Regions from separate parts of the Nisaea acidiphila genome, predicted to be linked through region 2. Evidence: predicted binding sites of a transcription regulator. Region 2 holds the regulator's gene; the other holds the start of a gene.
The links. Region 2 encodes HrcA, which represses chaperone genes, less so after heat shock. Its sites were predicted from a motif close to GTTAGCACTCNCCNNNGGNGAGTGCTAAC; they were not measured.
Positions count from the first base shown of each region.

Region 1: groES (co-chaperone GroES) is a predicted target of HrcA. The motif match lies at 5,390-5,418, and genes of this name have one in related genera.

Region 1 is NZ_CP102480.1:1,762,112-1,777,677, forward strand. Features, by position in the region: gene NUH88_RS08095 (amidase) at 1-336, opposite strand, end outside; gene NUH88_RS08100 (tellurite resistance TerB family protein) at 543-947, shown strand; gene NUH88_RS08105 (NAD(P)-dependent oxidoreductase) at 964-1,872, shown strand; gene NUH88_RS08110 (HAD family hydrolase) at 1,869-2,498, shown strand; gene NUH88_RS08115 (sulfite exporter TauE/SafE family protein) at 2,553-3,299, shown strand; gene groL (chaperonin GroEL) at 3,362-5,011, opposite strand; gene groES (co-chaperone GroES) at 5,029-5,319, opposite strand; gene NUH88_RS08130 (usg protein) at 5,701-5,964, shown strand; gene NUH88_RS08135 (COX15/CtaA family protein) at 6,056-7,126, shown strand; gene NUH88_RS08140 (tetratricopeptide repeat protein) at 7,290-9,716, opposite strand; gene NUH88_RS08145 (tetratricopeptide repeat protein) at 9,875-12,265, opposite strand; gene NUH88_RS08150 (ArgE/DapE family deacylase) at 12,552-13,832, shown strand; gene NUH88_RS08155 (tetratricopeptide repeat protein) at 13,829-15,566, opposite strand, start outside.
Region 2 is NZ_CP102480.1:2,332,660-2,348,225, reverse strand. Features, by position in the region: gene hemW (radical SAM family heme chaperone HemW) at 1-987, opposite strand, end outside; gene rdgB (RdgB/HAM1 family non-canonical purine NTP pyrophosphatase) at 995-1,630, opposite strand; gene rph (ribonuclease PH) at 1,634-2,359, opposite strand; gene hrcA (heat-inducible transcriptional repressor HrcA) at 2,564-3,607, shown strand; gene grpE (nucleotide exchange factor GrpE) at 3,742-4,383, shown strand; gene NUH88_RS10745 (DUF1848 domain-containing protein) at 4,395-5,285, opposite strand; gene dnaK (molecular chaperone DnaK) at 5,465-7,417, shown strand; gene dnaJ (molecular chaperone DnaJ) at 7,543-8,670, shown strand; gene NUH88_RS10730 (PadR family transcriptional regulator) at 8,811-9,350, opposite strand; gene dapB (4-hydroxy-tetrahydrodipicolinate reductase) at 9,506-10,303, shown strand; gene NUH88_RS10720 (DUF2244 domain-containing protein) at 10,320-10,817, opposite strand; gene nth (endonuclease III) at 10,946-11,587, shown strand; gene NUH88_RS10710 (hypothetical protein) at 11,611-12,075, opposite strand; gene NUH88_RS10705 (bactofilin family protein) at 12,086-12,544, opposite strand; gene NUH88_RS10700 (EI24 domain-containing protein) at 12,775-13,443, opposite strand; gene NUH88_RS10695 (adenosine kinase) at 13,671-14,663, shown strand; gene NUH88_RS10690 (AmpG family muropeptide MFS transporter) at 14,656-15,566, shown strand, end outside.

The DNA.
Region 1 (15,566 bases), 570 kb from region 2:
GGTGCCTTCGGAGCCGGTGATCTCCGCAGACTCGATCAGCGAGCCGTTGGTGGTCGGCATGCCGTCCACCGCGTAGATATCCTTGACCCCGAACGGAACCCCCATCAGTGGCCCGAGATCGGTTCCGGCGCGCAGCAGGCCGTCCATCGCCTGCGCGGTCTGCAATGCGGTTTCCGGCGCGACATGCTGGAAGGCGCCGATCTTGCCGTCGAGCGCGTCGATCCTCTCGAGACAGGCCAGCGTCACCGCCTCGCTGCTCGTCCGCCCCGCCCGAAGGTCCTCCGCGAAAGCCGCGATGCCTCCGGCCTCGAACGGATCGTCCGGTATTCTCGCCATGATCCTGATCCCCTGCCTGCCACATTCCTGTTCGATTTACCCGACAGACTAGCGCTCATTCGCGGCTCCACAATAGCGCCGTCATGGCACGACCACCCTGCATGCCGCAGCGGTTTTGCCGTCGCTCTCCCAATCCGTGCTATCGCTGGGGCATGTGAGCCGCTATATCCTTCACAGTTCATGCAATTGGAAAGCCTGGGCGAACAATGATCACCACACATTCCGCACTGATTTACGCCATGGTCCTCAGCGCAGCCGCCGACGGCAGCGTCGATGACGAGGAACTGGAGACGATCAGCGAAATCATCAACGTGCTGCCGATCTTCCAGGATTTCGAGATCGGCAATTTCGGCCAGATCGCCGGCTCCGCGATCGACCTGCTGAGCGAGGCGGACGGGCTCGACGCCGCGGTCGACCAGATCAAGCGGACGCTGCCGGAGAATCTCGGACCGACGGCCTATGCCCTGGCCTGCGACGTGGTCGCGGCCGACGGTACCGCCACGCAGGAAGAGTTACGCTTTCTTGAGATCCTGCGCCACGAGCTGAATGTCGACCGGCTGACGGCCGCCGCCATCGAACGCGGCTCCGCCGCACGCTACGCGCGCCCCTGAGCCGGAGGGCCGAGCAATGTCGGCCCAGAAGCCGCTCGACGGTCGCCGTATCGGTCTTGTCGGACTCGGGCGCCGCGGTCTCGCGGTTGCCCGCAAGCTGACCGAGAGCGGTGCGCGCCTGCATGTCTGGACGCAGAACACCGCCAAGGCTGTCGGACTGGCGGAAGCGCATCCCCTCATCGAGGTCGAACCCTGCCCGCGGGACGTCGCCCGCTATACCGAAGCAACCCTCGTCGCCGTCAATAACGACAGCGCGCTGGAGCGGGTGGTGTTCGATCCAGACGAGGATCGCTACGGTGCCCTGCACGGCACCCCTCCCGAGGGCCTGATCGTCGATATCGGCGAAACGACTCCGCAATCCACGCGGAATTTTGCCGACAGGGTGCGGCAGAGCGGGCGAATCTGGATCGATGCGCCGATCACCGAAGCGGCGCTCGGCGGCACGCTCTCAGCCGGCGGCACCGACATGGCCTTCGCGCGGATCTGGCCGGTCCTGCGTGTTCTCGCGGCAAAGGCACTGCATGCCGGTCCGGTCGGCGCCGGACAGGCGATCCGAACCTGCAGCGCGGCGATCCACGGACAGATGGTCCAGGCCCTCGCGGAAGGCCTCGCGCTCGCCGCCGCCTCCGGCGTCGAGGCCGAAGCCCTTCTTGCCGCTCTCGCCGACAGCGCCGTCGGCGGCGCGGTGCTGAACGAGACCGGCAGGCGGATGGCGGACAGGGAATTTCGCGCCGGCCGGACGGTCCGGATGCAGGCCGCGCTGACCGACCAGGCCGAGGCCCTCGCCGGAGCGGCAGGCTTGTCCCTCGGCGGTCTTAAGAGCAACGCCGCTCACTGGAACGCACTGGTCGAGAACGGACAGGGCGACCTCGATATTTCCTCGCTGATCCTCGAAATCGCTGAAAATCCAAAGGACCCGGAATGAGCACGATCGACGCCGTCCTGTTCGATGTCGGCAACGTCCTTCTAGAGTGGAACCCGCGCCATCTCTACAGGCAGGTCTTTCGCACTTCCGACGGCGCACCGGACGAGGAGCGTATCGAGTGGTTCCTCGCGAACATCTGCACCACGCCGTGGCATGTCCGGCACGATCTCGGCCGCTCGCCGGAGGATCAGACCGCCGAACTGGTGGCCCGGCACCCGGAGCACAAGGCTGAGATCGAAGCCTTCTATGGCCGGTTCCAGGAAATGATCCCCGGTCCGCTGGAAGATATCGTCGCGGCCAAGGCGGCGATGAAAGCGGCCGGACGGCGGATCTACGGCCTCACCAATTTCGGCGCCGAGACCTTCCGCGACACCCGCGAGCGCTTCCCCTTCCTGAAGGCATTCGACGATGTCGTGGTGTCCGGCGAGGAAGGCGTGATCAAACCCGATCCGCGGATCTTCGAACTCTGCGTCGAGCGCTTCGGGCTTGCGCCGGAGCGCACTCTCTTCATCGACGATTCCGAACGCAATATCGAAGCCGCAAGAGCCCTCGGCTTCGAGGTTCATCACTTCGAGGGTCCCGACGGTTGCCTGGACCGCCTGAAACGGGATGGCCTGATCAGGTAGGCACGTGGCTCGTGCGGGTATTCCAATCCGAATTGTCCGGCTAGAGTAGCAGCCATGCCATTTGATCCTGAGACCCTTGTCGCCATTGCCGCGACCTTCTTCCTGGCGGGCACGGTCAAGGGCGTGATCGGCCTCGGGCTTCCGACAGTGTCACTCGGCGTGCTGACCGTACTCATCGACCTGCCGAGCGCCATGGCGCTGATCATCGTTCCCGGCTTCGTCACCAATGTCTGGCAGGCGACCGTCGGCGGACATGGCCGCGCGCTTATCCGCCGGATCTGGCCGTTCCTGCTCACGGCCACGGTCGGAATTTGGCCCGGAGCCATGGTCATCGGTCTTGTCGATGTCAATTTATTGTCCGGGTTGCTGGGCCTCCTCCTGATTGCCTATGCCGCGACCGCGCTATTCGGGCTGAGCCTGACCCTTACCGAACGGCAGTCCCGCACTGCGGGGCCCCTCTTCGGCATTCCCAATGGCATCCTGACCGGTATGACAGGGTCCTTCATGGTGCCGGGCGTTCTTTACCTGCAGGGACTCGGCCTCGGACGGGACGCCTTGGTTCAGGCCATGGGCATGCTGTTCATGCTTTCGAATGTCGGGCTCGCAGTGTCGCTTGGAGGCAGCGGCCTGCTGACAGCGGACCTCGGCACCGCGTCGGCCCTCGGCCTTATCCCGGCACTGCTCGGCATGGCGGCGGGACAGCGGCTGCGGCGCGGGCTTTCAGAAAAGCGCTTCCGACAACTCTTCTATGCCGGTGTTTCCCTGCTAGGCCTTTTCATTCTGCTGGAGGCAATCCGCTGAAAAGAAAAAACCCTCCAGAGAGGCCCTGGAGGGTTCTTTGCAGAAGTGTCTGAGCGCTTGGCTTAGAAGCCCATGCCGCCCATGTCCGGCATGCCGCCGCCCGGCATACCGCCCGGGGCCGCACCCTTCGGTTCCGGCTTCTCGGCGACCATCGCTTCGGTCGTGATCAGCAGACCGGCAACGGAACCGGCGTTCTGAAGCGCGGAGCGGACAACCTTGGCCGGATCGATGATGCCAGCCTTCACCAGGTTACCGAACTCACCCTTCTGAGCGTCGAAGCCCCAATCGCTGTCCTTGGACTCGAGCATCTTGCCGACGATGACCGCGCCGTCTTCACCGGCATTCTCGGCGATCTGACGGGCCGGAGCCTGAATCGCCTTGCGCACGATGTTGACGCCGATTTTCTGGTCTTCGTTCTCCGGCTTGATCTTGTCCAGAGCCTTGACGGAGTAGAGCAGAGCGGTACCGCCACCCGGGACGATGCCTTCCTCGACCGCGGCGCGGGTCGCATGCATCGCGTCGTCGACACGATCCTTGCGCTCCTTCACCTCGACTTCGGTGGCCCCGCCGACGCGGATCACCGCGACGCCGCCGGCCAGCTTCGCGAGACGCTCCTGGAGCTTCTCACGGTCGTAGTCGGAGGAGGTTTCCTCGATCTGCGCCCGAATCTGACCGCAACGCGCTTCGATGTCGGCCTTTTCGCCAGCACCGTCGACAACGGTGGTCTCGTCCTTGGTGATCTGCACGCGCTTGGCGGTGCCGAGCATCTCGAGGGTAACGTTCTCAAGCTGGATGCCGAGGTCTTCGCTGACGACGGTACCACCGGTGAGGATGGCGATGTCTTCCAGCATGGCCTTACGGCGATCGCCGAAGCCCGGAGCCTTGACGGCAGCAACCTTCAGGCCGCCACGCAGCTTGTTGACGACGAGGGTCGCCAGCGCTTCGCCTTCGACGTCCTCAGCGATGATGAGGAGCGGCTTGCCGGACTGCACGACCTGCTCGAGAACCGGCAGCATAGCCTGCAGGTTGGAGAGCTTCTTCTCGTGCAGCAGGATGAACGGGCTTTCCAGCTCGCAGGTCATCTTGTCGGCGTTGGTGACGAAATACGGGGAGAGATAGCCGCGATCGAACTGCATGCCCTCGACGACGTCGAGCTCGGTGTGCAGGGACTTGGCTTCCTCGACCGTGATGACGCCCTCGTTGCCGACCTTCTCCATCGCCTTGGCGATCATTTCGCCGATTTCGGCTTCGCCGTTGGCAGAGATGGTACCGACCTGCGCGACCTCGTCGGAGGTGGAGATCTTCTTCGCGCGCTTCTCGATGTCGGCGACGACAGCTTCGATCGCCGTATCGATGCCGCGCTTCAGGTCCATCGGGTTCATGCCGGCGGCAACGGCCTTGGAGCCTTCACGCACGATGGCCTGAGCCAGAACGGTAGCAGTGGTGGTGCCGTCGCCGGCGATGTCATTCGCCTTGGAAGCAACCTCGCGCACCATCTGGGCGCCCATGTTTTCGAACTTGTCGGAAAGCTCGATTTCCTTGGCAACGGTCACGCCGTCCTTGGAGATGCGCGGGGCACCGAAGGACTTGTCGAGAACAACGTTGCGGCCTTTCGGGCCAAGGGTAACCTTGACGGCGTCCGCGAGCACGTCGACGCCGTGCAGCAGGCGGGTACGCGCGTCGGTACCGAATTTAACGTCTTTAGCAGCCATGATGGATCAGTCCTTTCTTAGCCTTCCAGAACGCCCATGATGTCGGACTCTTTCATGATCAGCAGCTCTTCGCCGTCGATCTTGACTTCCGTGCCCGACCATTTACCGAACAGAACCTTGTCGCCGGCCTTGACGTCGAGCGGCTGAACCTTGCCGGTCTCGTCGCGTGCGCCGGAACCGGCAGCGACGATTTCGCCCTGCATCGGCTTTTCCTTGGCGGAATCGGGAATAATGATGCCCCCGGCCGTCTTTTCCTCGCCTTCAGTGCGACGGACAACAACCCGGTCATGCAATGGCCTGAACTTCATGCCATAACCTCCGAAAAAATCGTCTGAGTGACGTTCTCTTTACTGAGTGCTCGCCTTGGCGAACCTACGTGTTAGCACTCACCAGCGGCGAGTGCTGACGATGTAGGGAAGCGCGGAACGGCTGTCAAGAAGTTGGCGGGCGAGTCGGGAAAAAATCTTGGCGGATCGCCGCGGCCGGGAGTCGGCTCTTTCCGGCTGCCTAGATGGGAATGCGGGGCGCGAACCGCAATTGGATTTCCCGGGAAACGACCGGAAAGCAGGGGACGAAAACTGGCAGCAATCGCACCATATTGCTGCTAATCATTTGATTTTATTTATTTATTGCGATTTCGCAGCGTTCTACAGCAGAATTCCGGAAGCCACAACCTACGGAGTTCATGCATGTCGATTGAGCCTGTCGTCCTTTTCGAACGCCGCGTCACCACCGCCGAGATCCTCTACCGCATGCCGGACCATCCGGATCTCCTGCAAAGCTTCATCTGGCAGACTCACGACGTCATTCCGAAATTCCCGAGGCTGAGGCGTTTCCTCGACCATTGGCGGGACCATATCGAGGCGCCGATCCATTCGATCCAGATCAGCGCCGGCTCGCTGACCGGAACGGCGAATTTCAATGCGGCCGAGGTCGAGTTCCGCTTTCACTGACCCCGCCCACGGGTGCGGCATCGCATCCATTTGACCTTCGCCGCGCCCGACGCCACATTCCGCCGGTTCAAAGATGCAAGCGGAGTGTGGCGTGACCGCGTCCAGTCAGCCCTATAGCCCGGCCCTGCCGGAACATGCAGCAACCGACCGCCCGGTCGCCATCTGGCTATCCGGCGTCGCCGTCATGGTGTTTCTGATGATCGTCATTGGCGGCATCACCCGACTGACGGAATCCGGTCTTTCCATGGCCGAATGGCGTCCCTTCATCGGCTGGATCCCGCCCCTCAGCGAAAAGGAATGGTACCGGGTGTTCTCGATCTACCAGGACACACCCGAGTTCCAGAAGGTCAATTCCTGGATGACCATCGAGGATTTCAAAGAGATCTTCTTCTGGGAGTATCTGCACCGGGTCTGGGGCCGTCTGATCGGCATCGCCTTCGCGTTGCCTTTTCTCGTGCTCGCACTGACCGGAAAGATCCGCCGCGCGCTCTATCCCCGTCTCGGATTCCTCTTCCTGTTGGGTGCCCTGCAAGGGGTCATCGGCTGGTGGATGGTCAAAAGCGGATTGGTCGACAACCCGGCGGTCAGCCAATACCGGCTTGCGATCCATCTGAGCGTCGCTTTCATCATTCTCGGCGCCTTGATCTGGACCGTGCTCCAGCTGCAGCGGATTTCCGACGAACCGGACCGACGGTTACGCAGACATGCGATGGCCGCTCTGCATCTGATTGCGCTTACGGTGGTCGCCGGGGCCTTCGTCGCGGGTCTCGACGCCGGCCTCATCTACAACACCTTTCCCCTGATGGACGGCCATATCGTCCCGCCCGACTATGCCTATGCCGAGCCGTTCTGGATCAACATCTTCGAGAACCCGGCGACGGTACAGTTCCATCATCGGGTCGTCGCCATCGTCACTTACGCGGTCATCGTCTGGCTACTCGTACGGGCGATACGCTCCGAGACGATCCGCCCACGCACGCGGCTGTCGGTTCACACTCTTGCCGGGATGGCTTCGATACAGGTTGCCCTGGGGATTTCGACTTTGCTGGCGCAGGTCCCGGTTTCGCTAGGAGCGGCACACCAAGGTGGCGCCGCCCTGACGTTTGCAGCTGCATTTTGGGTATTGTTCGAGACCAGCGGCGCGCGCACTCGATCAAGCTGAGCTGCACAGAGCAGACTTGGCCGCCCTCTCGCAGCGACCCGACGCGGACAATCAGGTCACCAGGCCTTCGGAGCATTCAATCGCAGCCCGAAGGCCTCGGCTCCCCGCACATAGTCGCCTCAAAGACTGGCCGGCCCGCAGGCACTGGCAGAACGGTCGTCGGTCACTCCCGCTCCGCCGCCTCTCTTTGGGTCCAGAAACGGGCAAACTCTTCGCGGCCAAGTTCGTGAACCATTGCAAGATTGCCTGACAGTCTCGGGACCGGTAGCCGCGTTCTAACCGCTGCCATGAACCGGTCGGCTTCCGTCCGGTCCGGCGGTTCACCATCGAACGATACATAGAGAGGGTTTTCGAGCGCCCAACGCCGCCCCGGGCTCCAAAGGCTGCTGCGCAAAATCTGATCTGCAAGGTCCGCTTCCGGATCCACGCTCTGCAACCGCTCGGGATAATGCCCCGTCGCCGCCCTTTCTTCCTCGTCAAAATCAAGAACCACGCACCCGAAACGATGCGGGTCGACGAGTATCCGGCACCGTTCCGATTTGTCTTCGCCGGTGAAGACGAGGTCGACAAGACCATTATCCGTCATCGGCAGGCCCAGAAGCCAAACATCGCGCAGGAACTCCGGCGTGGCGAAGAACAATTGCGGCTGCAGATTGTCGATGCGAAGCCCATTCGGAAGGCGGTTGTAGATACGAGAGGGGTCCGATGGAATTGAACCCAGCCCCCTGCCCGCTTCGTTGAAATGAATACGCGCGGAGCTGTTCTCGCTGAAAACCTGCATCATGCGTTGCGCGGAAATGCTCAATGTACCGTCGTCGGAGAGAAGGCTGTCGAAAACCGGCGTCGCGGCCTCGCCCGCAACCCAAAAATCGACAGTGAAAGCGGCTTGCATATCGGCCTCTTGCACCTGATCGGCGATGAAGCTCATAGAGCCGTCAGAGAAGATATAATCCGCGACCAATCCGACGAATTCCGCATTCTCGTCGCGCGCTATGGAAATCGAAGCCCAATGGGCAAGAGTGAGAGCCTGATAAGAACCGGCCTGGAGGCCCGATTTCAGGATCGGCGTAACGTCCAAGAATTTGGGACTATGCCGCTTGCAAAACCGCTCAAAAAGCGGATCAGCGTTCAAACGCGACCAATCCTCGGGCGTCGTCGCGACATGGAATACGGTTTCCCCCTCGTCCCAGAATTTTCGGTTCTCCTCACCGAACAAAGAGGGAAGTCCGTATTTCAGCCACATAGTGACATATTTCGCTCCCCAGACCGGGAGCGATACGACCCTCCGTCTCTCCGAGGACCAAATGTGCGGACGGGTCCGATAGCCCGTCACGAGACCGAGCAGAAGCTTGAGCTTGTTGAAATGTATCTGGGTGTTTGAGTTTCCGCCAAAATCGCTGTGAAGACGGTCCGCGAAACGGGCGCACTCCTCGACGGCTCCGGAAAACAACAGGAAGTAAAGAAATACGATACAACCGAAATCGTGTTTCACCTCCTGGCGAGCGTCTTCGAGCCCGGCCGAAACTTCGCTGAAGAAGAGCTGAAGTTGGCGTCGAGCCTCTTCCTTGTCGCCGTTGACAAACGTCATCTCGGCTAACGAAAAGCGTATGGACGGAGACGATCGCGCCTCCAGATTGACCCTTCGCATGGCTTCGGCTGCGCGCTTCGCGAGATGAACCATATCGTGCTTGCTGGCGAGGCTCAGCAATACCTGCATCCAGACAGCCGGAATGGGGCTTCCGCTCATCGCCGCGGCAGTCGCCGCGAAACTGGGATCCGGGTGTGACCAATCGGCGCCAGACATGCGGCTCCAAAACGCCGGCTCAGCGGGACTCAGAATCAATGCGCGCTTCAGGAACGCCGTCCCTTCCTTTCGGCGGCGCCGACTACTCAATAGATCGTATAGGGCTCCCCAGCCCCTGGCATCCAACGGCCCCATGACCTTGCAGAATTTGCGATAGAGTTTCTCTGCTCGGTTCGTGTCGCTTGTTTTCTCCAGGATTTGCGCCAAGGGATACATATCCGCTCCGTTCGCCGGCGCGATGATCAGTGAACGCATCAAGTCATCGCGCACCGTACCGGGGTCTCCCGCCCCGAACTGGAGTTTGGCTCTTATCGAAAATGCCAGACTGGACAGGTCCCCCACGATGATGTTTCGCGAGGCGTGCTTTCGCGCAGATGCACCACGCCCATGCGCCGCATGAAAGCTCAGCAGCCTTAGTTGGACCGCACTCGAATTCGGCTCTGCGATTTCAGCCCGGCGATATGCGTCCGCGGCGCAATTCTCATGGCGAATTCGTTCCGCCGCCTCCGCCAATCGAAACTGGCTGATCACATCCAACGGTTTTGCCTGCGTCACCAGTTTCAGCATTTGAAAGGACGCGGCGAACTCGCCCTTGGAGAGCAGTATGACGCCCGTGAGTTCCTGCGCTTCGACATGTCCCGGGTGGGAGGACAAGATTTCTCGCAATTTTCCAATAGCTTCCGCGACGTCTCCACGCTGGTAAGCAGCCACGGCACCAATAAAGTCGCTGCGAAGCGACTGTTCCGGAGTTTCCGCTCCATCAGTCAGAGAATAGTCGGTCGCCAAAAGCTTCTTCTTTCGAAAACTGGAGTGCAGAACCCAACGAGCTGAATAACTCGACCGTCTCGTCCCTCAACTTTCTACCGCAAACGCTGGCATGACTCTATCCTCCGGACTTTCCGGAACCTTTACGCTTGGGAGCATAGTTCCCCATTCACATTCCTTCATGGGAGCGGACCGGGCTCGCACCATTCCAGGTATCGCTCGAAACTCGGCAGGCCGACTTGCCTTGCGAAATTCTGCCCGAGTTCGAATCCGGCCGGTATGGATTGGATCAAATCCTCGATCCAATCCCGTTGCTCTGTGTCGATACCGGATTCTCCGGAACTGATCGCGTCCAAGCCGTGCTCCAAGCCCCATATCCGGGCAGGCGAAGCGAAACCGCTTCGCCGGATCTGAGCAACGAGTTCTGCAATCGGATCTGCGGTCTCGTGGCGCACCGCAAAATACCCCTTCTCAAGACGGCCTTCGTCTCCAGCTTCGACGACGGAGCAACAGAATTGATCCGGATCTGTCAGGATGCGCATTTTCTCGGGAGATCCGAGCGCGGCGAAACACGCATCGGCGACTCCATTGTCTGTTGCCGGAAGATTCGAAACCCACACTTCCGCCGACAAGGAAGCACGCAAATAAAACAGCTGAGGCTGCATGGTATAAATTCGCCATCCATCGGCGAGCCGCAAATTGAGCCGCGAGGGGTCTGAGAGCGCGGAATCTATTCCCGGTCCCACTTCATATGCCGACACGCGGGACGACGGATGATTGAGGAAAACATCCACCATTGCGCGGCTCGGGATCTCGAGCGCGCCACCGCTTTGCCGATATAGTGCGAAATCTTCCAGCGCTGAGTCCTGTACAGGCAAGTCGATGGTGAAAGCAGCATCGAACCTGCCAGCGGCGATCGCATCTGCGACATACCCGAGCGAGCCGTCCGAGAACACATAATCAGCCACCAGGCCAATGAAGTCGGCCTTTTCAGATCTGGCTATGTTGATCGACGCCCAGTGACCCAGGCTCATTGCGATATAGGAGCCGAAGGTAAGACCGTTTCGAATGACCGGCGAAAGGTCCAGAAAGATTACAGTCGCCCGTGCCTGAAGCTCGCCAAAAACGTCAGACCGCTTCATTCGCTCCCAGTCCTCGGGAGTCGTCAGAATATGAACGGCCGTTTCGCCGCCCTGCCAGTATTTCTCGTTTCCACCAGCGAGAAGAGACGGCAGCCCCCACTTGAGCCACATATCGACATGACTCGAGCCCCATATCGGCAGACTTATAATGCGCCGTTCGTCACAGCTCCAATCGTGAGGAGCCTTGCAGTAATCGGCATCAAGTCCTGCGAGCAGTCCGATTTTCCTCAGTCCAACATCGGCAACACTGTCGAACTTAATTGTGCTGTCGATATGAGCAAGAAACGGCACACAAGCCGCCGGCCGTTGTCGCAACAGTATGTAATTCAAAAACTCGACTGCTGCTTGCCCCGAGTCGGCATCCAATTCGCCGTTTAGTGTTTTATGGTGCATGTCCCTGAAAAAATGGAACATGTACTCAGCGGCTTCGGCGCGATTCCCGAGCTCATAAAAAAACATTGCAAGTTTGAAACGAACATAAGGAGCCGCCACGGCACATTTCGCGGCCATTGCGACGGCACAACCCGCGCGATCCGATACACTTAATCGGTCTGCAAATTGCCGCGCTACGTCGATCCAGAACATTCCGTTGTAGGGAGCGCAGTGAGCGGCCGCCAGAACGGAAAGGTCGGCGGCGCATTTGGGCACCGCGCTCTCATTGCAGAAAGCGAGCTTGCTCCAGGCCTCCGCATTTGCGGGCTCCAGACAAAGCTGATGACGCAATGCCCCAATGGCGCGGTCCGCCTGTCGCCGCTCGATCAGCCAATAGGCCAGATTACGCCAGGACTCCGGATCGCCGGGAGCGCCAAACTTGCACTGCCGCCGATAGAGCCGCTCTGCCATGCTTGGCCAATTGGCCGCACGGAATGTGTCGGCGAAAAGGATATTGTTCGCGCCGGTCTCCGGCGCGAGAACGGCCTCCCGCATAAGGCAGCGCTGAACTTCCTGCTTTCGTCCGCGTTGGAAAAGCATCTGTGCGCGGGCGCCCAGGGCCTGGCGATTGTCCGGCTGAAGCGTCAGAACATGGGAGAGCAGATCAAACGCTCTCTCCTCCTTTCCTGATCTCCAATAAGTTCCCGACGCCTGCAGGTATATCGGCGGCTCGCCCGGAGCGAGAAGGATCGCGCGCTGGATGGCAATGGATGCGCTTTCTACGTCGCCCGCGGCATCCGCGGCGAATGCCAGCCTGAGCTGGTTGACCGGGTTTTGCGGCGATGCTGACGCAACCTGCCGGAAGGAGGCATAAGCCTCGGCACCACGACCGGCATTAAGCAGCATGATGCCGAGCATTTCATGAACGCTCGCGCTGACCGGGGGCATTCTCAGGAGCTTCTGCGTTCTGTCCCAGCATGTCGCGAAATCGCCTGCCGAGAATGCTGCCACGGCTTCACGTTGCAGCACTTCCTTTTCAGGGTTCTGCAGGCTCATCCGAGGAACAACACCGCACTCTTGAAGCAGACCCGCCCGACGGACTGCCGGACGAGTGTGAGCGTATGGCTAGCGTACGAAACGTTGCCGAGCCGGTCAGGAGCAAAGGTCATAGCCGGTCACCTATCGGCGAAACAGTTACATCTTTCACCAGTCTATAAGCGCGCCGCGACCAGAGGAAGTCTCTTGGGTTCCGGATTGAGCACCGCCCGAATCTGCAATACTCTTGGTTTTCCCACCACGCCTCCGTTCGACGAGGCTCACATCGCAGAGAGAAGGATCGACCGTGCCGACCCAAGAGGTTGCAAGAGAGATCATGCGTGCCGTCGATGTTAATTTCGACGAGCAGCTCCAGCTGAGCCAAGAGCTCGTGCAATGCCCTTCCACCCGTTGCCAGGAAGCAACCGCCCAGGATCTGATGGCCCGGACCGCCCGCGAGTTCGGCTATGCCGTGGACATGTGGCGGATCGATCCCGACGAGATATCGAAACACCCCGGTTTCTCGCCGGTCGATGTCTCCTACGAGAACGCCTATACGGTTGTCGCCTCCTGGCGGCCGGAAAACCCGAAAGGCCGGTCGCTGATCCTGAACGGACATGTCGACGTAGTGCCGATCGGCCCGGAGAGGATGTGGACGCGGGCCCCGTTCGGCGGCGAAATCGACGGCGACTGGATGTATGGCCGCGGAGCCGGCGACATGAAGACCGGCACCGTGAGTGCGCTCTATGCGCTTGAGGCCCTGAAGCGGGCGGGATACCGGCCAGCCGCCCCCGTTCACTTCGAATCCGTGATCGAGGAGGAATGTACCGGCAACGGAGCGCTTTCGACCCTGGTGCGCGGCTACAAGGCAGACGCTGTCCTGATCCCGGAACCGACCGGGGAAGTGCTGACCAGCGCCCAGGTCGGTGTCGTCTGGATGCGGGTGAAGGTCGCCGGCATTCCGGTGCATGTCGCTCGCGCCGGCAGCGGACAGAACGCGATCGAGGCCTGCGTGCCGCTCTGGAACGCACTGCATGCGCTTGAGGAAGAGTTCAATCTGCCGGAAAACAAACACCCGGCCTTCGCGGAAAACCCGCACCCGGTAAACGTGGTGATCTCGCAGATCGAAGGCGGCGACTGGACCTCCAGCGTGCCGGCGTGGTGCACGTTCGAGGTCCGCGTCGGGCTCTATCCTGGCGTCGATCCGGCGGCGATCCAGAAGCGCCTGACGGAAACCATCGCTTCGGCCTCCAAGTCGCATACCTTCCTCGCCAACAATCCGCCCGAGATCGAGTGGCAAGGCTTCCTCTCGCCGGGATACGAACTCCCTGCGGGAACGCCGGGCGAGGACCTGCTCGACCGGTGTCACGCAACCGTGTTCGGAGAAAAGCCCGGACGCCGTGCCTCAACCGCGCTCACGGATTCACGCTTTCACGGCCTCTACAACAACACGCCAAGCTATGTGTATGGCGCCATAGCGGAAAACGTTCACGGTTTCGACGAGCGGGTGAACCTGCCGTCGGTCCGGCGCGTCACCGCCGCGATCGCGCTGTTCATCGCCGACTGGTGCGGGCTGGAAAAGATCTAGCCTTCGCCATTTGCGTCCAGGCGCGACAGAAAGCGCCTGAACGCGGACTGCCCCAACTGGCTCATCATCCGGGTGAGCCCGTTGGCGGGCTCGGTCCGCACCTGCCCTGCGACGCTGTCCAGAAGTCTGGTGGCCTCGCTCTCGTTTGCGCCGGAACCGGCGACCGTAACCGGCCGGCCGAGTGCCCAGCGGCGCCCCTCCGTAAAGTAGCCTTGCCGCGAGAGAATGGCGCGCAGCCTGTCCGCAACCGGTTCGGCAAAACCTTCACGTTCGGAGAAATATCCGCTCTCGGCCCGCTCGACATCGTCGAACTCCAGCACGCCGCAAACGAATTTCTCCAAGTCCGTAAGCATCGCCACACGCTCACGCGCGACACCGCTCTCCAGCGCCCAATCGACCGCGCCATTGTCCGTCGCCCCCATGAAGGGGACCCATAACACCTCGAGCGCTGACGCGACGATGTAGGCCAGTTGCGGCTGCGTGCTGCGAAGCTGCACGCCCCCTTCCAAACGCGCGTTCAGACGCGAGGGGTCGGCGGGCAGGCTCTTTTCTTGCGGATCGACCATGTAGTGCGAGACGCGCGCGGATATGTGATCCAGGAAAATCCGCACGAGGGCGTCTTCGGGGATATCCAGCCCCCCCTCCTCCAGCCGGAACCGTTCCAGCAACCCCTGCGCCGAAATGGAAACCGGAAGATCAACCGTACAAAAAAGATCGATCTCGCCGCGATCCAGAAGATCCGCAATGTGCCCGAGGCTCTGGCCCGCAAAGATGTGGTCCGCGCATATCTGGAAACAGTCCGCCCGCTCCTGCATCGCTATCAGAAGCGCCAGCCATTGCGAGCACATCAGCCCGACATAGTTCGCCTCCATCACCCATTCCTCGAGCACCGGGGATATATCGAGGAAGACATGAGCGTGATCGCTCATCAGATCCCGGAATACCGGGTCCCGTTCGAATTTCCGCCGGGTTTCCGGAGTGGTCGTAATCAGGAAGAGCGTTTCCCCCCGGTCCCAGAGCTTGCGATTTCCGGGTGCCATCATGGCCGGCAACGCATTTTCGAGCCATAGCTGCCCGATGCTCTCCCCCCAGACCGGCACCGAGACCACGAGGCGTTTGCCGCCACTCCAGCGGTGCCTGCACTCCCGGTATTCCTGAAGGGCGCGGCGCATGTAGCGCATCTTGACGAACTCGGCCGAGGGAATGCCCGTCCCCGCAAATCCATCGCCCGCACATTCCAGATAGGTCTGCAAGAGGTCCAGCCGCCCCTCGAAGAGCGTCATGCGAAGGAAGGCCGCGAGCCCGTCCGCGAATTTGAGATGCGGGTCGCGGGTCCGCAGAAGACGATCGCAATTACTGAAATACGCCTCCAGCATCCCGCCCGCTTCGTTGGCCCGTCCCTCCTCGAATGCCGCCAGCGCATGCGCAAGCTGCGTGTCAGGGTCATAAGCCGCGATTTCCGAGACCCTGGCCCGTGCGATTTCCGCAAGGCCGGAATTTCCGTCCGCATGTTCGCGTCTCGCCCGGTCCTCCCAAGCGGCAACGTCATAGGGCGCGCAGACCGACATCGCCCGGGCGGTGCGGAGTTTGCTCGAACTCGAAGAAAGCTTGGCCCGCCAGCCGTCGGTATCGGCTGGGTTAAGCACGAGGGCGCGTCTGATATCGCGTGCGGCGCCTTTTGTTCCGCCGGCACCTGATAAGCCTGCGCGAGCGAGCCAGTGAGACGGATCGAGA
Region 2 (15,566 bases):
GAGCCCCATCATCAGCATTTCCGTAAGCCTTCCGGCCCGTCCGACCGGCTCCTGTTCGGCGATGCCGTGCCCGTTCCTGTCGACCCGGTCGAGCCAGATCGCGGGCGCACGGACGGTCTGGATCGCATGGGTGACGGTTCCGCCCGCCGGTCCGCGGCGGCGGAGCCGGGAATGGGCGCCGGGGCCGATGCCCGCATAATCATGATAGCGCCAATAAACCAGATTATGCCGGCATTCCGCGCCGGTGCGCGCGTGGTTCGAAACCTCGTAGGCGGGCATGCCCGCCGCTTCGAGCACTTCCTGGGTGGTCTCGTAGAGTTCCGCTTGCCGCGTGTCTTTCGGCAAGGCGATCTCGCCCCTTGCATGCCGGGCGAAGAAAGGGGTCTCCGGCTCGATGGTGAGCTGGTAGAGCGAAATGTGATCGGCCGCCAGTGCGAGCGCCTCTTTGAGCTCGGCGCGCCAGGCCGCGACGGTCTGCTTCGGGCGGGAATAGATCAGGTCGAAGGACATGCGCTCGAAGTTCTCGCGGGCGATCGCGATCGCGCCGAGCGCCTGCTCCGCGTCGTGGGCGCGGCCGAGAAAGTCGAGATCCCGGTCGTTCAGCGCCTGGATGCCGAGGGAAACGCGGTTGACTCCCGCTTGGCGGAAGCCGGCGAATTTCTCCGCCTCGACGGAAGTCGGGTTGGCCTCAAGCGAGATCTCGACCCGGTTGGTCCAGGGCCAGAGCCGGCGGACTTCGTCGATCACTTCTGCCACGGTCTCGGGTTCCATCAGCGATGGCGTGCCGCCGCCGAAAAAGATGCTCGAGACCGTCCGGTCAGGCGTCAGCTCCCTGAAATGGGCGAGTTCCCGTTTCAGTGCGGCGCGCCAGCGCGCATGGTCGATCCGGGAGGAGACATGGCTGTTGAAGTCGCAATAGGGGCATTTGGACAAACAGAAGGGCCAGTGGACATAGACCCCGAACGGCTCCGCCGCGGCGCTGTCCATCTGGACCCTAGCCGGCCTTGGCGGAACGGCGGTCCAGGCCGACCAGTTCGAGCAGCTTCTCGAAAGCGATGGCCCGGTGACTGACGGAATGTTTCCAATCCGAATCGACCTCGCCGAAGGTCCGGTCATGGCCTTCGGGCACGAACATCGGATCGTAGCCGAAGCCGTTTTCGCCGCGCGGCGGCCAGACCAGATCGCCGTGGACACGGCCCTCGACGGATTCGGTGTGCCCGTCCGGCCAGCAGATCGTCAGCGCGCAGACGAAGGCGGCGGAGCGGTCCGGATTGCCGGCGGCCGCCTTCTCGCGGAGCGCATCCTCGACCTTGCGCATCGCGAGGGAGAAATCCTTTCCCGGCCCGGCCCAGCGTGCCGAATAGATCCCGGGATCGCCGTCCAGCGCGGTGACGCTGAGACCTGAATCGTCGGCAAGGCACGGAAGGCCCGATCCTTCGGCCGCGGCGCGCGCCTTCAGTTCCGCATTCTCGATATAGGTGGTGCCGGTCTCTTCCGGTTCCGGAAGGTCGAGTTCTCCCGCGGAGACCACCTCGATGCCGAGCGGCCCGACCAGATCGCGGATTTCACGGACCTTGCCCTGATTGTGGCTGGCGATGACCAGCTTTTTCTCCGTGAAGGCGCGGCCCATGGATCAGCCTCCGATCGCTGTCTTCTGCAGGTCGACCAGTTCCGCGATGCCGGCCCGTGCGAGCTTGAGCATCTCGAAGAACGGTTCGTCTCCGAAAGGATCCTCCTCCGCCGTGGCCTGGATCTCGACGATCCCGGCGCGGCCGGTCAGCACGAAATTCGCGTCCGCCTCGGCGCTCGAATCCTCGGCATAATCGAGATCCAGTACCGGCGTGCCCTTGTAAATGCCGCAGGAAACGGCGGCGACATGGTCGATCAGCGGGACCGACGGCAGGGTGCCGAGCTGGACCAGTTTCTGGAATGCGAGATGGAGGGCGACGAAAGAACCGGTGATGGAGGCGGTCCGGGTGCCGCCGTCGGCTTGCAGCACGTCGCAATCGACCTTGATCTGCCGTTCGCCCATCGCCTTCAGGTCCGTCACGGCGCGCAGGGAGCGTCCGATCAGGCGCTGGATTTCCTGGGTGCGGCCGCTCTGCTTGCCGCGTGCGGCTTCGCGGTCGGTCCGCGTGTGGGTCGAACGCGGTAGCATGCCGTATTCCGCGGTTACCCAGCCGCTGCCGGAATTGCGCAGGAACGGCGGTACGCGGTCCTCGATCGAGGCGGTGCAGAGCACGTGGGTATCGCCGAATCTGGCGAGGCAGGATCCCTCGGCATATTTGGCGAAACCCGGCTCGAGACTGACGTCGCGCATCTTGTCGGCATTGCGGCCCGAGGGGCGGTCGGCGGCCATGGAGGTCTCCTTTTCGAATGACCGCGAGTGTCCGCACCGTGCGGAAAGTGTCCGGTCATTTGCATCTCTCTGTGAAATCGCGCGCAACCTACTATCGGCGATCCGGTGCGTCCATCGCTTTGCCGGAGGCGGAGGCTTGAGCTTCGGCATCGTGGCGGATTGACGCTGCGACGGGTGCTGCCTAAATTTTTCCTCATGGAACATATGTTAGGCATCGGGGCGCTGAACGCCCGTTCGCGGGAAATCCTGCAGCAGATTGTCGACACTTATGTGGAAACCGGGGAGCCGATCGGCTCCCGCACCATTTCCAGACGTCTCGGCGAGGTGCTGTCCCCTGCCACCATCCGCAACGTGATGGCGGATCTCGAGGAGGCGGGGCTGCTCTACGCCCCGCATACTTCGGCCGGGCGGCTGCCGACCGAGCGCGGTTTGCGGATCGTGGTAGACGGCCTTCTCGAGATCGGCGGGGACCTTTCCGAGGACGAGCGGGTCAAGATCGACTCCCTGCTCGGGGCGAGCGGCCGCGGCTATGACGAGGTGCTCGACGAGGCGACGCGCGCGCTGGCCGGATTGTCCGCTTGCGCGGGTCTCGTGATCTCTCCAAAATCCGAGCCCTCGCTGCGCCATATCGAATTCGTCCCGCTCGCCGCCGGTCGGGCGCTTGTCGTGCTGGTGAACGAGCTCGGTCTGGTGGAAAACCGGGTCATCGAACTGCCCGTTGATCTGCCAGCCTCGGCTTTGGTCCAGGCGACCAATTTCCTCAATACCCGCTTTCACGGCGCTTCCCTCGATCAGGCGCTGCGGGACATCAAGGCGGAGATCGATCAGCGCAAGATCGAGCTGGACGGGCTGACCGCCCGTGTGGTCGAGGACGGGCTCGCGCTGCTTTCCGGCGGCCCGGACGACGGGTCGCTCATTGTCCGCGGCCAGTCGCGGTTGCTGGAGGATGTCACCGCGGTCGAGGATCTGGAGCGGATCCGGCTGCTGTTCGACCAGCTGGAGCAGAAGCAGGGAATGCTCAAGCTTCTGCAGGCCACGGGCGATGCCGACGGCGTCCAAATCTTCATCGGGGCCGAGAACCAGCTCTTCGAGCATACCGGCTGCTCGATGATCCTTTCGCCCTATCGCGATACAAAGAAGCGGGTGGTCGGCGCGATCGGGGTGATCGGCCCAACGCGCATGAACTATGCCCGTATCATTCCCATGGTCGACTACACGGCTCGACTGATCGGTCGCGTCATCGGTTGACCAGACGGGCGTTGATCCGTGCGCCGAGGCGCGCTAAAGCAGGCGCTCCGGGCCCGGAATGATTGATTTCCCGTTCCGGCCGCCCACATTTGGGCCTGACTTTCAGGATCTGTAGACGGGAAAGAGCCAGACCGATGGCCGATGAAGACAAGAAAAACGAGCAACAAGCCAACCAGGACGCGTCGGGCGACGAGCCGCTTGTCAATCCGGACGACGGCATTCTCGACATGGACGCGCTGATGGGCGAGGCCGCCAACCGGGACGCCGAGGACGACGCCGACGAAGGCGGGGCCGAGGATGAAGCGCAGCAGCTCCGGGAGCAGCTGATGCGGACGCTTGCCGAGCTCGATAACACGCGTAAGCGCGCGGAGCGGGACATTGCCCAGGCGCGCAAGTTCGCGATCACGGATTTCGCGCGCGATCTGCTGAGCGCTTCGGACAATCTCCGCCGGGCGCTGGAATCCGCGCCGGAAGACCGGGACGAGCTGGACATCACGCTGAAGAACCTCGTTATCGGCATCGAGATGACCGAGAAGGAAATGCTCGGCGTCTTCGAGAAGCACGGCATCCGCAAGATCGAGCCGCTCGGAGAGAAGTTCGACTACAACCTGCACCAGGCGATGTTCGAGGTGCCGGACGCGAAGAGCGAGCCGGGCACGGTCGTCCAGGTTATGCAGCCGGGTTACGTCCTGCAGGATCGTCTGCTGCGCGCCGCGATGGTGGGTGTTTCCAAGAGCCCGGAAGAGAAGCAGGACAGCGTCGACACGACGGCCTGAGCGCTTTCGGATCAGACGGCCGGGTCGAGGGGCAGGAGCGCCTCGCCTGCCGGATCGTGGCGCTTCAGGGCGGTCTTTGCCCGCTCCCGCCGCTCCACCGCATAGCAATAGACACATCCGTGCGGACAGCTGTCATAGCTGCCGATATCCCGGGATTCCGCACAGAGGCAGCCGGGCCGGTTCCCTTTCTGCCGCGCTTTGAATGGCCGGCCGGCAATGTCGGCGAGTCGCTCGGCGTCGATGCAGCGGGCGGGCTCCAGGGCGCCGCCGAGCAAGTCGGTCTGGCAGCAGAGCGTCGGCTTCAGGCCAGCATCGGCCGCGATCGCGCCGAGTTCTGCGAGCAAGGCGGCTTTTTCCTCCGGGCCCGGATCCCGCCAGGTGAAGCCGCTGTGCCGCGCGCTTTCCTCGGTGTTGCGCCGGCTCTTGCGATAGATGTGCGCCGCCGAGAACGTTGCTTCGTCGACGCATCCGCGGAGCGCCTTCGTCAGCCCGGCAACCTGTTCGCGGTGAAAATCGGGCGGCGTCAGACTGGACCAGAAGACCGGATCGTAGCGCCAGACGACAGCGCGCGGGCCAAACCGTTGCGAGAGAGCAACGATATCGCCGATCGCGGCCTTGAGCGGCGGCACGCTCTGCTCCAGCGCTTTTGGATAGCCGGTCACCGTATACTGGATCACGAAGGGGATGCCGGCTGCCGCCAGGGCATCGAAGATACCGTGTGCCGGCCGGGCATTGCGGGTCCAGAATACATACCCGTCCACGTCCTCGGGCCGGAGGCTCACCCGCGAGGGTTTGCCGCCATAAGGATTGCGCACGACCGCAGAGCCGGCGGCAATTCGCGCCTGCAGCCAGTCGCTATAGAAGGCCGGAATGTCGGTGCGATAGCTGGCGGAAATGATCATTGCGGCGCCGATTCCCGAAAAATGAGCGTTTTTGCGGCTCCTGAGCAGCGGAATCCTATTCCACTTGGTTGCAGCGCGGCCACACCAAGCCTATATAGCGGATGGCTTGAACGAACCAATCGGGAACGGGGACGGCGCTTCGAGGAGGCCGTCGGCGTTTGCTGAAAGACGAGGAAAACATGAGCAAAGTTATCGGTATCGACCTGGGAACGACCAATTCCTGTATCGCGTTCATGGACGGCAAGGACGCGAAAGTGATTGAGAACGCCGAGGGCGCGCGCACGACGCCGTCGATGGTGGCTTTCGCCGAAAGCGGCGAACGGCTCGTCGGCCAGGCCGCGAAGCGCCAGGCGGTTACGAACCCGGAAAACACCCTTTTCGCGATCAAGCGCCTGATCGGCCGCCGCTTCGACGACAAGGCCTCCAAGCGCTTCAACGATCTTGTCCCTTATAAGGTCGTCGCCGGCGAGAACGGCGATGCGTGGGTCGAGGCGCGGGGTGAGAAATACAGCCCGAGTCAGGTGTCCAGCTTCACCCTGCGCAAGCTGAAGGAAGACGCGGAAGCCTATCTCGGCGACACGGTCGACCAGGCGGTGATCACCGTCCCGGCTTACTTCAACGACGCCCAGCGCCAGGCGACCAAGGATGCCGGTAAGATCGCGGGCCTTGAAGTGCTGCGCATTATCAACGAGCCGACCGCGGCCGCGCTGGCCTACGGCCTCGACAAGAAGAACACCGGTACCATCGCGGTCTATGACCTCGGCGGCGGTACCTTCGACGTCTCGATTCTGGAGATCGGCGACGGCGTGTTCGAGGTGAAATCCACCAACGGCGACACCTTCCTCGGCGGTGAGGATTTCGACCAGCGCGTCATCGATTATCTCGCGGACGAGTTCAAGAAAGAGAACACCATCGATCTGCGCCAGGACAAGCTTGCCCTGCAGCGTCTGAAGGAAGCCGGCGAGAAGGCCAAGATCGAGCTCTCCAGCTCGATGCAGACCGAAGTGAACCTTCCCTTCATCACCGCGGACCAGTCCGGTCCGAAGCACCTCAACATCAAGCTGACCCGGGCCAAACTCGAGGCGCTGGTGGACGATCTGGTGCAGCGGACGGTCGATCCGTGCAAGGCAGCGCTCAAGGATGCGGGCGTCAGTGCCGGCGAGATCGACGAAGTTATCCTGGTCGGTGGCATGACGCGGATGCCGAAAATCGCCGAAACGGTGAAGGACTTCTTCGGCCGTGAGCCGCATCGCGGCGTGAACCCGGACGAGGTCGTGGCGCTCGGCGCGGCGATCCAGGCCGGCGTGCTGAAGGGCGACGTCAAGGATGTCCTGCTGCTCGACGTGACCCCGCTGTCGCTCGGCATCGAGACCCTGGGCGGTGTCTTCACCCGCCTGATCGACCGGAACACGACGATCCCGACGAAGAAGAGTCAGACCTTCTCCACCGCCGAGGACAACCAGACGGCGGTGACCATCCGGGTGTTCCAGGGCGAACGCGAGATGGCGGCGGACAACAAGATCCTCGGCCAGTTCGATCTGGTCGGTATCCCGGGCGCACCGCGCGGCGTGCCGCAGATCGAGGTCACCTTCGACATCGATGCCAACGGCATCGTCAATGTTTCGGCCAAGGACAAGGCGACCGGCAAGGAGCAGCAGATTCGCATCCAGGCCTCCGGCGGTCTCTCCGACGACGATATCGAGCGGATGGTCCAGGAAGCGGAAGCCAACTCCGAAAGCGACAAGGCCCGGCGCGAGCTGGTGGAAACCAAGAACCAGGCCGATGCCGCGATCCACGGCACCGAGAAGATGCTGGCCGACCACGGGGACAAGATCTCCGAGGAGGACCGGCGCGAGATCGACGAGCACATGACCGCCCTGCGCACCGCGATGGAAGGCGAGGACGGCGCTGAGATCAAGGCCAAGATGGAAGCGCTCCAGCAGGCCTCGATGAAGCTCGGCGAAGCGATGTACAAGGCGCAGCAGGATGCTGCCGGCGGCGAAGCCGGCCCGGACATGGGCGGCGATGCGGGCGGCTCCGGCGGCGGCGAGGGCAGCGCGTCCAGCGACGACGTGGTCGACGCGGATTTCGAGGAAGTCGACGATCAGAACCGCGACAACAAGTCCGCCTGATCCCAACGGTTCGGGCGGAGGGGCCGATGACCATTCGGTTCCCTTCGCCCGGTTCCGATCCGGAAAGGCAGGCGGCTCATAACATTGCCGGACTGCCGACACCGTTGCGGGGACGATGACGCGCTATGGCAAAAAGAGACTATTACGAAGTTCTGGGGGTCCAGCGCGGCGCTTCGGACGCGGAAATGAAATCCGCCTATCGCAAGCTCGCGATGCAGTATCACCCGGACCGCAATCCAGACAATCCCGAAGCCGAAGCCAAGTTCAAGGAACTGAACGAGGCCTATGACGTCCTGAAGGATGAGCAGAAGCGTGCGGCCTATGACCGTTTCGGCCATGATGCTTTCGAGGGCGGCATGGGCGGCGGTGGCGGCGCCGGTTTCGGCGGTGCGGGCTTCGGCGGTTTCGCCGATATCTTCGACGAGATGTTCGGCGACTTCATGGGCGGACGGCGCGGCGCAAGCCGGCGCGGTTCCGACCTGCGCTACAATATGGCGATCACGCTTGAAGAGGCCTTCAAGGGCAAACAGGCCGAGATCCACATACCGAGTTCCGTCCAGTGCGAGGAATGCAACGGCTCAGGCGCCGAAAAGGGGTCCGAGCCGGTCACCTGCACGACCTGCCAGGGGCACGGCAAGGTCCGGGCCCAGCAGGGCTTTTTCACGATCGAACGCACCTGTCCCCATTGCGGCGGCAACGGCACGCGGATCGAGAAGCCGTGCAAGAATTGCGGCGGGACCGGCCGGACCCAGAAGGAAAAGACGCTGTCGGTCAATATTCCGGCCGGCGTCGAGGACGGCACGCGGATCCGGCTCAGCGGCGAGGGCGAAGCAGGCCCGCGCGGCACCCCGCCGGGCGATCTCTATCTCTTTCTCACGATCGCGGAACATCCGATCTTCAAGCGGGACGGGGCCGACATCTATTGCCGCGTCCCGTTGCCGATGACGACGGCGGCGCTCGGCGGCCAGATCGAGGTGCCGACCATCGAGGGCGGCCGTGCCCGTATCAACGTTACCTCCGGCACCCAGAGCGGCAAGCAGTTCCGCCTCAAGGGCAAGGGCATGTCGGTTCTGCGCAGCCCGGCCCGCGGCGACCAGTATGTGGAAGTCGCGGTCGAGACCCCGGTGAACCTCACCAAGAAGCAACGCGAGCTGCTCGAGGAATTCGCCGGCGAGCAGAATGAGAAGACCAGTCCGCAATCGGCCGGATTTTTCGATCGGGTGAAGGAACTCTGGGACGACTTGCGGGAGTGACGGCTCTTTCCGTCTTATCCTGAACCGACGACGCCGGCCCTTAGGCCGGCGTTTTTTGTGCTGAACCCGGTAGCACAACGATAGCGACAGGGATCTCGCGGACCATGGAGAAGCCGGAGCATACTACCGGTATGCCTCTATTAACTTATTGATTTTCTTGATTCTATATCAATCGCCGTTACGATGGCACGACCCTCGTGACGCAGGAACTCCAGAGCGGCGCGGCGTACTGCCAATGCGTATCGTACCGTGAAGCGCTCGGTATTGGACATGTCCCGCAGCGGTAAGGCCAGCAGCGACCGGATCTCCTGGTTCAGGACGCCGACACGCTCCTCCAGCAGTCGCTCGACCTCGTCCGGTCCGGCGAGATCGGCGAAATTCACGGCGGCGAGGAAATCGGACTTCAGCCGTTCCCCGGAACCGGACATTTCGACCTGCCGCCGGAGTTCATCGCGTCCGAGATCGGTGATTTCGAAGTTTCGCTGTTCCAGAGACTGTGTCGGGGCTCCGACCTCGATCACCGCGCCGCGGGCTTTCAGTTTTGCGAGCGCAGGGTAGAGCGCACCAGTGCTGACCGACTGGAAGTGCGCGAAATCGGTGTTGATGCGGCGCCGGATCTGGTAGCCGTTCGCCGGACCTTTCACAAGTGCGCCAAGGATAATATGACTGATTTCAAACATATTCTCAGCTCGATATATCATACAGAGACCGGAAAATCGAGACCTCGTGGAAGGAATTTCCCGCGCTCGCCCTTGCGGTCTCGACAGGCCCGGAAAAGCGGGCTACGCCTGTATCTCGACCGCTGGAAGGCTGGGGAGGGCCCGCGATGGGCAATGTGAAGATCGGAATCATGGGCGTCGCCGGAATTATGGGCCGGATGATTGCCAAACAGGTCCACCAGACCGCAAACGCAGCCCTCGCGGGCGGTACTGTTTTGCCAGGTAGTGCGGAAGAAGGTATTGAAATCGCGAAACTTTGTGGGTTCGATGCCGAGAGTCCAACAACCGTTTCCGACGCCGCTACGGTGTTCGCCGCAGCCGACGTGGTGATCGATTTCACCTCGCCCGCGGCGACCGTCGCCCATGCCGGCCTTGCCGCGGAGAGCGGGACCGCTTTCGTGGTCGGCACCACGGGGCTGACGGCAGAGGACGAAGCCCGCCTCGCGGAGGCGGCAAAGTCGATCCCTCTGGTCTATGCGCCGAACATGAGCCTTGGCGTCAATCTGCTGTTCGATCTGGTGAAGAAGGTTTCGGCTGCACTGGATGAAAGTTTCGATATCGAAATAGTCGAGATGCATCACCGCCGTAAAGTCGATGCCCCCTCCGGCACCGCGCTGGGTCTCGGCAAGGCGGCGGCGGAGGGGCGCGGGGTCACGCTGGAGGAAAAGGGCGTGCTCTCCCGGGAAGGCGTGACCGGACCCAGGGAAGACGGGCAGATCGGCTTCGCGACGTTGCGCGGCGGCGACGTGGTGGGCGATCACACGGTGATTTTCGCTGGCCCGAACGAGCGGATCGAGCTTACCCACAAGGCGGCGAGCCGTGAGATTTTCGCCGCGGGCGCGGTCAAGGCTTCGCTCTGGGCCGCTGGCCGCAAGCCGGGTCTCTATGCGATGCCGGACGTTTTGGGGCTTTAGACGGAAGAAAGGCCCGTCAGGCCGGCCGCAACGCGGCGAGGGCTGATCGCAGATTGTCCGCGAGGTCCGTCTTCTCGGGCGGGGAGAGGAAAGCGCCGATCTCCAGGGTCTGTCCGTGACTGCGGAGAATGAGCCGGTTCGCGCCGCTGCGCTCCTCCTCCACCAGAACATTCAGCCAATAGGGCTGAAGATTTTTCTGCAGCACCCGCCGGCCGCGCACGAAGCGCTCGACCGAGAGCCGCTCCCGGGTCAGGTGCAGGGTTTCGTAGCGCCGTGCATCCCGGTAGCTGAGCCGGAAGGCGATATAGATCAGCAGGACATCGAGCCCGAGGAAGCCGACCACCGGCCAGGCGCCGGCGATCCAGAACACGATCCCGATTGCGGTGCTGCAGGCTGCGATCGCGAGCATCAGTATCAGGAACCCAGTGGGGGAGAGGCTCCGGTGCGGATAGAGCACCGCGTCGAAGAGCGGCTCTTCTTCCCTGTCCCTTACTGAATTTCCAGACTGGCTCACTCTGTCGCGTCCGGCTCTGTTGCATGGCGATTTCCGAAGGCTTTAACCTGTGGCCGCCGCGCACCAAAGGCAATAGACAAGAAAGCGCGGCGGTTTGCCGAGGAGAGTGCTGGCACATGGCCAAACGAATGACCAACGCGGCGGTAGATGCCTTTTTCCAGCGGCTGAGCGACCGCGATCCGGAGCCGGTGGGGGAGCTGGACTACGTCAATCCCTATACCCTCCTGGTGGCCGTGGTTCTGTCGGCGCAGGCGACCGATGTCGGGGTGAACAAGGCGACGGGTCCGCTTTTCAAGGTTGCCGACACGCCGGAGAAGATGGTCGCGCTCGGGCTCGAGAAGGTGCGGGACTACATCAAGACCATCGGCCTCTTCAATTCGAAGGCGAAAAACGTCATCGCTCTCTCCGAGATCCTGATCCGCGAGCATGAGAGCCGGGTTCCGGAGGACCGCGAGACGCTGGAGCAACTTCCCGGCGTCGGACGCAAGACCGCCAATGTCGTGCTCAACATCGCCTTCGGACAGCCGACCATTGCGGTCGACACCCATCTCTTCCGGGTTTCGAACCGAACCGGCATGGCGCCGGGCAAGACCCCGCTCGCGGTCGAGAAGGCGCTGGAGAAGCGGATCCCGGAGAAGTGGTTGCTCCATGCCCATCACTGGCTGATCCTGCATGGCCGCTATATCTGCAAGGCGCGCAAGCCCGCTTGCCCGGTCTGTCCGGTCAGCGATCTCTGCAATTTCAAGGACAAGACGGTCGAGCCGGCCTAGGGCTTGCCCACGGTCCGGGCGGGTCAGCTCTGCGCGGCGCGTGAGATGCCCTGACGGAGCAGTGTCACGAAGCATTCGTCGCGCGCCACATCGGTGTCCCTGCGCGCACGGAACTCGTAGTAAGTGACCGCATAGCCCCGGTCGAGCTCGTAGAGAAACAGGTCGAGCACGCAGGCTTCCGTCCGGTATTGCCAGACTTCCGCCGACATGTCCCGGCGAATGAAGGACGGTTCGCCGAGAATGACGGAAAGATCCGCCTGATGCAGGTCGAGCAGCCGGCTCGGATCGCGTTCCGCCTGGCTGAAGCGTTTCGGCTTCTCCGGCGCGACCGGTTCATTCCGCCTGGCCGTTTCGGCCGGCTCGGCAGCCGCCGGCGCGGGGCTCACCGCGGCCGTCTGTTCGGCCCGGCCCGTTTCGGAGGCTTTCTGCACTTCGCCGCCGCAGCCATATAGCGCGGCGGCAATCAGGATGGTCGGAACGAAACGCACGGGAACCTCATCACTCCGCGGCTGCGGGTCCCGAGCTGTCGCTTTCCTTGAAAACCGAGATGTCGCCCTCGATCCTGCCGCCGAGCTCGACTTCGAGCCTGCCGAAGCGGACCGACCCTGTCACATGGCCGGTGCTGCGGACGGTGAGTGTGTCGCGCACCGTCAGGGTGCCTTCGAATTTTCCGCCGATGACGGCTTCATCGATGATCACCTTGCCCTTGAAGCGGCCGGATTCGGTCACCTCCAGATGGCGGCTGTTTTCCAGCGTCGCATCGACATTGCCCTCGACGACGAGAGAGTCGCAGGCGGTGATTTCGCCGGTCAGCGAGATCTCCGGACCGACGGTCAGTTTCTTGGCTTCGCCGCCGCGCGGCGCTGCGGCCCGCCGGCTTTGCGCGCCAGGCAGATCGAGGGTCCTGCGCGGGATTTCCGGGACGAAACCGGATGAGGAAGGTTTGCTCGGCTGCATGATGGACTCCCCGTCCGGCTTGTCTGCTTTGACCCCTGTGAAGGACGGCGCCGCCGGTTCCAAGCGGTCCTCCGCGCGAGGCATAGCTGCGTTCGCGCCGGGATTGGTTGCTCCGCTGCTGCCGGTCGTAGCCTCGGAGCCGGATTTTTTACGCCGAAACATCTGATCGTCAACTCATATGTTTTTGCAGGAATTTCAGGTCATCGACCTTAATACTCAATGGTTTATTATCATTTCTTCATGTCGTTCCGCAAGTATTCGAAACGATGGAGCATAAAAGCGGTCGCAATAACCGGTCCGGCAAGGTTGAGGATCGGGATGGTCATGATCGCCGCGATCAATACGCCGCTGATGAAGACGGCGCCGGATTTGCGTTTTCGGAGTGCTTTCGCCTCCGCCGGTTCCATCCGCCGCATCGCCACCATCTCGAAGAATTCTCGGCCGAGCAGATAGCCGTTTGCCCCATAGAAGATGACGATATTGAGCCCCGGTACGAGGAGATAGACGGGCAGCAACAAAATGTTGACGGCAACGGTGATCGCGAGGAAGCGCAGGCCCTCAAGGATGGCCTCGCTCAGCGGTTGCGGCCGTGCCGGGCCAAGCGTCGGGTAATGTTTGGCTTCGACCGCGCCGGAGACGGAGTCGAGGAACAGGCTCGATATCGCGTTTGACGCACCGGGGAAAAAAACAAGGCCTAGGATGACGACGATCAGGCTCGCGACCCAGGCCGCGAGTTCGTCGAGCCAGCCGCCGAAAAAGGCGAAGAAGTCGAGCACGAACCAGACCGCCGCGCCTAACAGAAAGATGGTCGCGAGCGAGCCGATGACGCTGAGGATTATGGGATTGCGCAAGCGTGGATCGGATAGCTGGCCGAGAGTGGCCGTCAGGGCTGAAAACATCGATCCTCTCTTCTCTTCTGTCCGAACCGCGACGGAATAGATGGGGTTGCGTGCGCGGGGACCAAGCATTTCGTGCCTCTAAGAGCACAGTGCCCTGGTGAGTACAAGGCTTCTCGGGTGAAGCGTCTTCCAATGCCATCGTCGCTCCAGTACCTTGTCGGCCGAATTCAGGCGGACGGAAGTTCCGCGATCCAGTCCCTCACCCTGCTTTCGGGAGCCGCCCGCGCATGTCAGCCAAGTCCCTCGACGTTACCTGCATCGGAAACGCCATTGTCGACGTCATCACTCGTGCCGATGACGCGTTTCTTACAGAGAACGGCATCGAGAAAGGCGCAATGAACCTGATCGACGCGGATCGCGCGGAGACGCTCTACGGCAAGATGGGCCCCGGGATCGAGATGTCCGGCGGATCGGCAGGGAACACCGCCGCCGGGATCGCAGCCCTGGGCGGCGCCACCGCCTATATCGGCAAGGTCCATGACGACACGCTCGGCAAGGTCTTCCGGCACGACATCACGGCGATGGGCGTCAGCTTCGAGACCCCGCCGACCCTCGACGGTCCGCCGACCGCGCGCAGCCTCATCCTGGTGACGCCGGACGCGCAGCGCAGCATGAACACCTTCCTCGGCGCCTGCGTGCAGCTCGGCCCGCAGGATATCGACAAGGACAGGATCGCCGCCAGCAAGGTGGTCTATCTCGAAGGCTACCTGTTCGATCCGCCGGAAGCGAAGAAAGCCTTTGTCGAGGCCGCGAAGCAGACCCATGCGAGCGGCGGCAAGGTCTCTCTGACCCTCTCGGACCCGTTCTGCGTCGACCGGCACCGCGACGCCTTCATGGAACTGGTCGACCACCATATCGACATCCTGTTCGCCAACGAGCAGGAGCTGCTGTCGCTCTACCAGACCGAGGATTTCGACGATGCGCTGCAGAAGCTGCGCTGGAGCTGCGAGTCCGCCGGCGTGACGCGCGGTCCCAAGGGTTCCCTTGTGCTGCACAAGGACGAGGTTCATGTGATCGATGCGGATCCGGTGGAACAGGTAGTCGATACCACGGGCGCCGGCGATCTCTACGCGGCGGGCTTCCTCTACGGTTATACCCAGGATATGGCGCCGGCCGACTGGGGCCGGGCCGGCAGCGTCGCCGCCGCCGAGGTGATCTCGCATTACGGCGCCCGTCCCGAGGCCGACCTGAAAGAGCTTCTGGCGGCGCGGCTTGGCTGACGCGGCGGCCGGCTTGCGCGGCTGGCTGGCGGAGACGGCCGCTCTCTATCTGAAGCGGCGCGTCCTCGTCGTGCTCCTGCTCGGTTTTTCCAGCGGCCTGCCGCTGCTCCTGTCGTTCTCGACGCTGAGCGCCTGGATGCGGGAGTCTGGCGTCGATCTGACAACCATCGCCGTCTTTGCACTCGTCGGCACGCCGTTCACATTGAAGTTCCTCTGGGCGCCGCTGATGGACCGTCTCGCGGTGCCCGTGCTCGGCCGGATGCTGGGGCGCCGGCGGGCCTGGCTGCTGGTGACCCAGCTCGCCCTGATGACGGCGATCGTCCTGATGGGCGCGACCGATCCGGTGGCGACCCCGTGGCTGATGGCCTTCTTCGCCGTCATCGTGAGCTTTTGCGCGGCCAGCCAAGACATCGTGGTCGACGCATTCCGGATCGAATCCCTTAGAGAAGACGAGCAGGGCGCGGGCGCGGCGGCCTACACTCTCGGATACCGGGTCGGCATGCTGGCGGCCGGTGCGGGCGCGCTCGTCGTCGCGGACCAGGCCGGCTGGTTCCTCGCCTATCTTTCGATGGCGGCACTCGTCCTGATCGGCGTCTTCAGCGCACTCGCAAGCCCGGAGCCGGGGGACAGTCCGGCGACGGACCAGCCGCCTCAGACGCCCTACGAGTGGCTGCTGAGCGCCGTTTACGAGCCGTTCGCGGAGTTTCTGACCCGGCGCGGTGCGGTCCTGATTCTCGCCTTCATTCTGCTCTATAAGCTCGGCGATGCCTTTCTCGGCACGCTGACCAACCCGTTCTATATCGATCTCGGCTTCAGCAAGACCGAGATCGCCCAGGTGACGAAACTGTTCGGACTGGTGGCGCTGCTTGTCGGGTTGTTCGCCGGAGGGGCGCTGGTCAAGCG